3 regions of the Dermacoccus sp. CCH2-D9 genome follow, and region 2 is predicted to be linked to each of the others. Evidence: predicted binding sites of a transcription regulator. Region 2 holds the regulator's gene; each other region holds the start of a gene.
What was found. Region 2 encodes HspR, which represses chaperone genes until heat shock. Its sites were predicted from a motif close to AAGTTGAGTCNNNNNGACTCAACTT; they were not measured.

Region 1 (3,274 bases), on a different contig from region 2:
CTCGACGGGGCTCGAGTCGATCTCCATGCGCAGACGCGACGCGGCCTCGTCGATGAGGTCGATCGCCTTGTCGGGCAGCTGTCGGCTCGTGATGTAGCGGTCGCTCAACGTCGCAGCGGCGACGAGCGCCTGGTCGGCGATGGCGACCTTGTGGTGCGCCTCGTAGCGCTCCTTCAGGCCGCGCAGGATCGCGATCGTGTCCTCGACGCTCGGCTCACCGACGAACACCTGCTGGAAACGACGCTCCAGCGCCGGGTCCTTCTCGATGTTCTCGCGGTACTCGTCGAGCGTCGTCGCACCGACGAGACGCAGCTCGCCGCGCGCGAGCATCGGCTTGAGCATGTTGCCGGCGTCCATCGACGAGTCGCCGCCGGCACCCGCGCCGACGACGGTGTGGATCTCGTCGATGAACGTGACGATCTCGCCGTCGGAGTTCTTGATCTCCTCGAGGACGGCCTTGAGGCGCTCCTCGAACTCGCCGCGGTACTTCGCACCGGCGACCATCGCGCCGAGGTCGAGGGAGATGAGGCGCTTGTCGCGCAGGCTCTCCGGCACGTCCCCGGCGACGATGCGCTGCGCGAGACCCTCGACGACGGCCGTCTTGCCGACGCCGGGCTCACCGATGAGGACGGGGTTGTTCTTCGTGCGGCGGCTCAGCACCTGCACGACGCGACGGATCTCGCTGTCGCGGCCGATGACGGGGTCGAGCTTGCCCTCACGGGCGAGGGCCGTCAGGTCGGTGCCGAACTTCTCGAGCGCCTCGAACGTGCCCTCGGGCTCGGCGGAGGTGACCTTGCGGCCACCGCGCGTCGCGGGGATCGCCTGTTCGATCGCCTCCGCGTTCAGCGTGGAGAACTTGCCCGTGCGAGCGAGCGCGAGCAGCAGGTGGTCGGTCGAGGTGAACGCATCCCCCATGGCGCTCATGTCGCTGCGCGCCTTCTCGAGCACGTTGAGCAGCTCACGGCTCATGCCGGGCTGGCCCACGCTTGCACCCGAGCTGCTCGGGAACGTGCGCAGGTCGGCCTCGGCCTGCGCGATGACTGCCTGCGGAGTGGTGCCCGTCGCCTCGAGCAGCGGGCCGGTGGTCGTGTCGGTCTGTTCCGCGAGCGCCTTGAGGAGGTGCGCGGGCTCGATCGAGGGGTTGCCGGCCGACTGCGCGGCCGTCACGGCGGCGGAGAGGGCCTCCTGCGCCTTCGTTGTCAGTTGAATATCCACTGCTGACTCCTTGTCGTTGAACGTCTTCTTGCTGCAATGCACGACGTTCGCTGACGGGCCCGGTGGCTCGACAGCGACCTCACCTTCAGTATGGCTGGTCGCGCATCTTCCTGTCAGGTACAACCGCAACAAAGTTGCGCGTATTCCACTCAACTCACGGGTACACACGAAGCTCATGAGTGTGTCCACACGGACGGCCCTCGTTTGATGACGGCGACCTCGAATGCACAACTGAGTGTGCTCAAAAAACGTTTCATCGCCTGGGGATCCACATGACCACACCCATCTCACGCCGTTCCGTCGCCCGCGGGGCCGCCGGGAGCATCCCCGCCGTCACCGTTGCGGGCGCTGCCCCCGTGATGGCGGCATCCACCTGTGGCGCCCCCACACCTCGTGTCAGCGGCGGCGTCATCTACGACTGGGGTGATGTCAGCGCATCGACGACGAATCAATCGCTCAACGTCGGCGCCCCGACATGCGTCGACAACCTGCCCGCCGGCGTGACCGTTGCCAGGTGACCTACGACTACTGGCTCGGGCTGCGCAACGGCCAGACATCTTCCCGCCCTGGCATCTTCTGGGTCGGTGACACCACCTCCAACCGCCGAAGTTCCTGTGGCTCGTCCACCTGTTCCAACATGACCTACTCCTACGGCAGCGCGGGGTGGCAGCCGGTGACCAGCACCTCACGAAGCACGATCATCGCCCACCTCAATGGCACCCCCGCGAGCTGGAATCTTCACTTCGAGTGGCGCGCAGGAAGCGGGGCAGGCTCGTACAGCCTTGTCACGGGTACGACGTGCCGCAACTTCACCACCGGCCCTTCGGGTCGCTTCATCACGAACTACTCGAACGCCGTCGCCCCGCTCGGGTGCGGTGTGGCGCAGGGCGGACTCAGCTACGTACAGGACGTCACGGTCACGCTGCCCGACGGCACGACGCTGCCGTGCCAGGTCAAGTCGCTCGACGCATCGAACACGTGTTGACGACACCGCTGCGACGCCGAACGCACCGGCCGCTCCGACACCGCGGGCTGCACCTTCTTTCTCCGGGGCGGCCCGCGTCGTCGTGTCGGCCACCGGACACCGCGTCGCCGCGAGATTTCGGGGTTGTCGTCGCCGGGTGGCACGCTTCATCCGTGCGAAGCATCGGCAAGATCCTGTCCTCCACCCGCGCGCTGTGGCCGTCGTATCTCGCGATCGTCGTCAGCTCGGTTCTCATCACGGCGACGTCGCTCGTCATGCCGTTCATCATCTCGGGTGCGACGGACGAGGTGGTCTCCGTCGTCAAGACGGGCGCGAACCCGTCGGGGCACGTCACGACCATCATGTGGTTCGCGGTGGCCCTGCTCGTGGCCGACCTCGCGAACACGGCGATCAGCAACATCGGCGGGTACATCGGCGACGTGACGGCGGTGCGGCTGCGCCGCATCCTGTCGACGCGCTACTTCGAGAAGCTGCTGACGCTGCCGCAGAGCTACTTCGACCGTGAGCTGACGGGCAGGATCATCAACCGCCTCTCGCGGAACATCTCGGAGACGACACAGTTCCTCAACTCGTTCGCGAACAACTTCCTGCCGATGCTGCTGACGACGTTCGCGGTGCTCGTCATCTCCGCCATCTACTCGTGGCCGCTCGCGCTGCTGCTGCTCATCGTCTTCCCCGTCTTCATGTACCTGACGACGCTGACGAGCAAGAAGTGGCAGGTGCTCGAGGGCGAGAAGAACAGCCAGTTCGACATCGCCGGCGGACGTTTTGCCGAGGTCGTCGGGCAGATCCGCGTCGTCAAGAGCTTCGGTCAGGAGCGCCGCGAGCTCACGTCGTTCGACGAGCGGTACGCGAGCACCGTCGCGACGACGCGCGAGCAGTCGCGCTACTGGCACCTCATGGATGGCGCGCGACGCGGCGCCCTCAACGTCATCTTCTTCGGCGTCTACTCGATCATCTTCGTGCAGACCGTCGAGGGGCACTTCTCCATCGGTGACATGGTGCTGCTCATCCAACTCGTCAACATGGCGCGTCAGCCCGTCATGATGATGAGCTACCTCATTGACTCGGGCC
Region 2 (3,274 bases):
CGCTCAAGTTCACCAAGTACAACCAGTACGAGTCGCTCGTGCTGCCGATGACGAAGTGGCTGAGCGAGCAGGGCGTGCGTTTCCAGTACGACACGGAGGTGACGGACGTCGAGTTCGACCTGACGGCGTCGGCCAAGCGCGCGACCCGCATCGAGTGGACCCGCTCCGGCGAGCACGCCGGTGACACGGGCGTCGACCTCGGGGACGACGATTACGTCCTGATGACGATCGGCTCGCTCGTCGACAACTCCGACGAGGGCGATCACCGCACCGCCGCGACGCTGAACCGCGGCCCTGCCTCGGCGTGGGACCTGTGGAAGAAGATCGCGCGCAAGGATCCGTCGTTCGGGCGCCCCGAGGTGTTCTGCAGCTCCATCGACGAGACGAAGTGGGAGTCGGCGACCGTCACGACGCTCGATGAGCGCATCCCCGAGTACATCCGGCGCATCGCCAAGCGCGACCCCTTCAGCGGACGGGTCGTGACGGGCGGCATCGTCACCGTCAAGGATTCGAGCTGGCTCATGAGCTGGACGGTGAACCGCCAGCCGCACTTCAAGAAGCAGCCGAAGGACCAGATCGTCGTGTGGGTCTACAGCCTGTTCGTCGACACGCCCGGCGACTACGTCAAGAAGCCGATGAGCGAGTGCACCGGCGAGGAGATAACCGCCGAGTGGCTCTACCACCTCGGCGTGCCCGAGGCTGACATCCCCGAACTCGCGGCGACGGGCGCGAAGTGCGTACCGGTCATGATGCCGTACGTGACGTCGTTCTTCATGCCCCGCAAGGCCGGTGACCGCCCTGACGTCGTGCCGGAGGGCGCGGAGAACTTCGCCTTCATCGGCCAGTTCGCCGAGACCAGCCGCGACTGCATCTTCACGACCGAGTACTCGGTGCGCACCGGCATGGAAGCCACCTACCAGTTGTTCGGCGTCGAGCGCGGTGTGCCCGAGGTGTTCAACTCGACCTACGACGTGCGGACGCTGCTCGACGCCTCGGCGCGCCTCAAGGACGGCGAGAAGACCGAGCTGCCCGGCCCCGCCGTACTGCGCCGCAAGATCGCGAAGGGGCTCGACTCCACCGAGATCGGCGTGCTGCTGCGCGAGCACGGCATCCTGTGACGGCAACCTGACGCCCGCATCGCGCGCCGAGGCCCTCATCCCGAGTCGGGGATGAGGGCCTCGGCCATGCAGGTGTTGTACGACGACGGTGTGGCGCTGCGTCGTGCGCTCCGGAGCGTGCGTCGTGACGAGCTCGGGCTCAGCGGGTGCTGTACGGCCGGAGCGAACGCCCGATCGAGCGCGGGCGCGGTCGTTCGCCGGGCCCCAGCGCGACGATGCCGTCGCGTCCGGCCGCGAAGACGCACGTGTGAGAGCGCGATTCGAGTGCGTCCCGGTACTGCGCGTTCTGTTCGCTCAGCTCCTCGATCTGCGCCCGTAGCGCCGTGACCTGGTGCTCGAGCTCCATGATGCGTTGGATGCCGGCGAGCGAGACTCCCTCCGACGACAGCTCCTGCACCCGACGCAGCTGCGCGATGTCGCGCATCGAGTAGCGGCGGCCGCCGCCACTCGTGCGTTCGGGGGTGACGAGCCCCAGACGGTCGTACTGGCGCAGCGTCTGGGCGTGCATCCCGGCCAGTTCGGCGGCGACGGAGATGACGTACACCGGCTTCGCCGGAGCGTCGAGGCCGTGCAGCCGCTCGTCACCGACGCGTCCGTTGTGGTCGTCGACGATCTCGCCGAGCCGCCGTTCGACCCGCGACGGCGTCACGACGCGGCCTGACGCGCCTTCGCGAGCAGCTCTTCGCGCGGGTCGGCTTCGCCCGCCGCGAGGGTCTCGACGGCCCGACGCTGCTCGTCGGTGAGCTCCTTCGGCACGACGACGTGAACCTTCGCGATGAGGTCGCCGGTGGCCTTCTTCGTCTTCACGCCACGGCCCTTGACGCGCAGGCTGCGGCCCGAGGGCGTGCCGGGCGCGACGCGGACCTTGACGCTCTTGCCGTCTAAGGTGGGCACCTGCACCGTGGCGCCGAGGGTGGCCTCGGCGAACGTCACGGGCAGCTCGACGGTGAGGTTGTCACCGTCGCGGCCGAAGACCGGGTCGGTGCCGACGCTGATGTGCAGGATCATGTCGCCGTTCGGGCCACCGCCGAAGCCGGGACGGCCCTTGCCGCGCAACCGGATCTTCTGCCCGTCCTTCACCCCGGCCGGAATGCGCGCGGTGAAACTCTGACCATCGGCGTCGCTGATGCGCACCTCGCTGCCCTCGACGGCCTGACGGAACGTGATCGACGCGCGCGCCTCGACGTCCTCGCCTCTCTGGGCGGCGCGCTGACGGGAGCCGCCGCCGAAGCCGGAGCTGAACCCGCCGCCCCCGAAGCCTCCGCCGGCGCCACCGAACTGGGCGAGCAGATCTTCGAGGTTGATGCCCTGCTGGCCACCCGCCCCACTCGAATAGGTGCGGTAACCGCTGCCGCCGCCCCCGCCGAACATCGACGAGAAAACGTCCTCGGCGCCGCCGGCACCGCCGCTGAAGCGGGCGCCGCCTCGCGCCATCTGACGCACGGCGTCGTACTCCTGACGCTGCTGCGGGTCGGAGAGCACCTGGTTGGCCTCGCCGATCTCCTTGAACTTCTGCTCGGCGGAGGTGTCACCGGGGTTCTTGTCCGGGTGGTACTTGCGGGCCAGCTTGCGGTAGGCCTTCTTGATGTCCTCCTCGCTTGCGTCCTGCGCGACACCGAGGGTGGCGTAAAAGTCTTTTTCGAACCAGTCCTGACTGGCCATGCGCACCTCCTTCGTGGTTTCACGCCGGCCGGTCTCGGACCGGGCGTGCATCGCGTGCGCGTGCGAACGGGGTTTTCAATTGTGTGTCGGCGGCGCCCGGTGGGGGCGCAGCCGCGACGTCAGCGAAGCAGATTGCCCCGCGGCACGAAGCGACTCGGCTCGGCCGCGGCGCGCTCGATCAGCCTGCGACCGAGACGCGGGCGGGACGCACGACGCGCTCGCCCACCTTGTAGCCCGGCTGCAGCACCTGCACGACGAAGGTTCCGTCGACGCCCTCGGGCGCCTCGGCCTCGACGTGCATGAGCGCCTCGTGGACGCTGGGGTCGAACGCCTCGTCGACCTCGCCGAAGCGTGCCACACCGAAGCGGTTGAGCGTCGATTCGATCTTGTCGGCGATCTTGCTCATCGGGCCCTCGGTGAGGTCGCCGTGCTGGCGCGCGAGCTCGATGTCGTCGAGGACCGGGATGAGGGATTCGACGACCGAGCCGATCGTC
Region 3 (3,274 bases), on a different contig from region 2:
TACCCGACGTAGCCGGGAGGCGAACCGATGAGGCGCGCGACGGCGTGACGCTCGGAGTACTCCGACATGTCGATGCGCACCATGGCGCGCTCGTCGTCGAAGAGGAAGTCGGCGAGCGACTTCGCGAGCTCCGTCTTGCCCACACCCGTCGGGCCGAGGAACAGGAACGAACCGGTCGGACGATCGGGGTCGGCGATGCCGGAGCGCGAACGGCGCACGGCGTCACTGACAGCCTCGACCGCGGCCTTCTGACCGATGAGGCGCTCGCCGAGGAAGTCCTCCATGCGCAGCAGCTTCTCGGTCTCGCCCTCGAGCAGACGCCCGGCGGGGATGCCGGTCCAGCTGGCGATGACCTCGGCGATGTCGTCGGCGGTCACCTCGTCGGAGACCATCGGCGCCTCGCCGCCGGCCTTCGAGGACGTCGCCTCGGCTGCCTGCGCCTCGTCGAGCTGCTTCTCAAGAGCCGGGATGTCGCCGTAGAGCAACTTCGAGGCGTTGCCGTAGTCACCTTCGCGCTGCAGCTTCTCAGCCTGCGTGCGCAGGTCGTCGATCTGGGCCTTGAGATCACCGACCTTGTTGAGGCTGGCCTTCTCGGCCTCCCAACGCGCCGTCAGCGCGGCGAGCTGTTCCTCGGTGTCGGCGCGGTCGGCCCGCAGCTTCGCGAGTCGGTCGCGCGAGGCCGGGTCGGTCTCGCTCTCGAGGTGCAGTTCTTCCATGTTCATGCGGTCGACGCTGCGGCGTAGCTGGTCGATCTCGACGGGGCTCGAGTCGATCTCCATGCGCAGACGCGACGCGGCCTCGTCGATGAGGTCGATCGCCTTGTCGGGCAGCTGTCGGCTCGTGATGTAGCGGTCGCTCAACGTCGCAGCGGCGACGAGCGCCTGGTCGGCGATGGCGACCTTGTGGTGCGCCTCGTAGCGCTCCTTCAGGCCGCGCAGGATCGCGATCGTGTCCTCGACGCTCGGCTCACCGACGAACACCTGCTGGAAACGACGCTCCAGCGCCGGGTCCTTCTCGATGTTCTCGCGGTACTCGTCGAGCGTCGTCGCACCGACGAGACGCAGCTCGCCGCGCGCGAGCATCGGCTTGAGCATGTTGCCGGCGTCCATCGACGAGTCGCCGCCGGCACCCGCGCCGACGACGGTGTGGATCTCGTCGATGAACGTGACGATCTCGCCGTCGGAGTTCTTGATCTCCTCGAGGACGGCCTTGAGGCGCTCCTCGAACTCGCCGCGGTACTTCGCACCGGCGACCATCGCGCCGAGGTCGAGGGAGATGAGGCGCTTGTCGCGCAGGCTCTCCGGCACGTCCCCGGCGACGATGCGCTGCGCGAGACCCTCGACGACGGCCGTCTTGCCGACGCCGGGCTCACCGATGAGGACGGGGTTGTTCTTCGTGCGGCGGCTCAGCACCTGCACGACGCGACGGATCTCGCTGTCGCGGCCGATGACGGGGTCGAGCTTGCCCTCACGGGCGAGGGCCGTCAGGTCGGTGCCGAACTTCTCGAGCGCCTCGAACGTGCCCTCGGGCTCGGCGGAGGTGACCTTGCGGCCACCGCGCGTCGCGGGGATCGCCTGTTCGATCGCCTCCGCGTTCAGCGTGGAGAACTTGCCCGTGCGAGCGAGCGCGAGCAGCAGGTGGTCGGTCGAGGTGAACGCATCCCCCATGGCGCTCATGTCGCTGCGCGCCTTCTCGAGCACGTTGAGCAGCTCACGGCTCATGCCGGGCTGGCCCACGCTTGCACCCGAGCTGCTCGGGAACGTGCGCAGGTCGGCCTCGGCCTGCGCGATGACTGCCTGCGGAGTGGTGCCCGTCGCCTCGAGCAGCGGGCCGGTGGTCGTGTCGGTCTGTTCCGCGAGCGCCTTGAGGAGGTGCGCGGGCTCGATCGAGGGGTTGCCGGCCGACTGCGCGGCCGTCACGGCGGCGGAGAGGGCCTCCTGCGCCTTCGTTGTCAGTTGAATATCCACTGCTGACTCCTTGTCGTTGAACGTCTTCTTGCTGCAATGCACGACGTTCGCTGACGGGCCCGGTGGCTCGACAGCGACCTCACCTTCAGTATGGCTGGTCGCGCATCTTCCTGTCAGGTACAACCGCAACAAAGTTGCGCGTATTCCACTCAACTCACGGGTACACACGAAGCTCATGAGTGTGTCCACACGGACGGCCCTCGTTTGATGACGGCGACCTCGAATGCACAACTGAGTGTGCTCAAAAAACGTTTCATCGCCTGGGGATCCACATGACCACACCCATCTCACGCCGTTCCGTCGCCCGCGGGGCCGCCGGGAGCATCCCCGCCGTCACCGTTGCGGGCGCTGCCCCCGTGATGGCGGCATCCACCTGTGGCGCCCCCACACCTCGTGTCAGCGGCGGCGTCATCTACGACTGGGGTGATGTCAGCGCATCGACGACGAATCAATCGCTCAACGTCGGCGCCCCGACATGCGTCGACAACCTGCCCGCCGGCGTGACCGTTGCCAGGTGACCTACGACTACTGGCTCGGGCTGCGCAACGGCCAGACATCTTCCCGCCCTGGCATCTTCTGGGTCGGTGACACCACCTCCAACCGCCGAAGTTCCTGTGGCTCGTCCACCTGTTCCAACATGACCTACTCCTACGGCAGCGCGGGGTGGCAGCCGGTGACCAGCACCTCACGAAGCACGATCATCGCCCACCTCAATGGCACCCCCGCGAGCTGGAATCTTCACTTCGAGTGGCGCGCAGGAAGCGGGGCAGGCTCGTACAGCCTTGTCACGGGTACGACGTGCCGCAACTTCACCACCGGCCCTTCGGGTCGCTTCATCACGAACTACTCGAACGCCGTCGCCCCGCTCGGGTGCGGTGTGGCGCAGGGCGGACTCAGCTACGTACAGGACGTCACGGTCACGCTGCCCGACGGCACGACGCTGCCGTGCCAGGTCAAGTCGCTCGACGCATCGAACACGTGTTGACGACACCGCTGCGACGCCGAACGCACCGGCCGCTCCGACACCGCGGGCTGCACCTTCTTTCTCCGGGGCGGCCCGCGTCGTCGTGTCGGCCACCGGACACCGCGTCGCCGCGAGATTTCGGGGTTGTCGTCGCCGGGTGGCACGCTTCATCCGTGCGAAGCATCGGCAAGATCCTGTCCTCCACCCGCGCGCTGTGGCCGTCGTATCTCGCGATCGTCGTCAGCTCGGTTCTCATCACGGCGACGTCGCTCGTCATGCCGTTCATCATCTCGGGTGCGACGGACGAGGTGGTCTCCGTCGTCAAGACGGGCGCGAACCCGTC

Region 1: the regulator HspR is predicted to act here: its motif matches at 1,347-1,371, upstream of clpB (ATP-dependent chaperone ClpB).
Region 3: the regulator HspR is predicted to act here: its motif matches at 2,099-2,123, upstream of clpB (ATP-dependent chaperone ClpB).

The regions. Positions count from the first base shown of each region.
Region 1 is NZ_LSJT01000021.1:30,830-34,103, forward strand. Features, by position in the region: gene clpB (ATP-dependent chaperone ClpB) at 1-1,215, opposite strand, end outside; gene AX669_RS13165 (hypothetical protein) at 1,488-1,733, shown strand; gene AX669_RS01610 (hypothetical protein) at 1,730-2,200, shown strand; gene AX669_RS01605 (ABC transporter ATP-binding protein) at 2,353-3,274, shown strand, end outside.
Region 2 is NZ_LSJT01000005.1:6,129-9,402, reverse strand. Features, by position in the region: partial or broken gene AX669_RS00530 (oleate hydratase) at 1-1,118, shown strand, start outside; gene AX669_RS00525 (heat shock protein transcriptional repressor HspR) at 1,258-1,767, opposite strand; gene AX669_RS00520 (DnaJ C-terminal domain-containing protein) at 1,764-2,780, opposite strand; gene AX669_RS00515 (nucleotide exchange factor GrpE) at 2,959-3,274, opposite strand, start outside.
Region 3 is NZ_LSJT01000021.1:9,776-13,049, reverse strand. Features, by position in the region: gene clpB (ATP-dependent chaperone ClpB) at 1-1,967, opposite strand, end outside; gene AX669_RS13170 (hypothetical protein) at 2,240-2,485, shown strand; gene AX669_RS01695 (hypothetical protein) at 2,482-2,952, shown strand; gene AX669_RS01700 (ABC transporter ATP-binding protein) at 3,105-3,274, shown strand, end outside.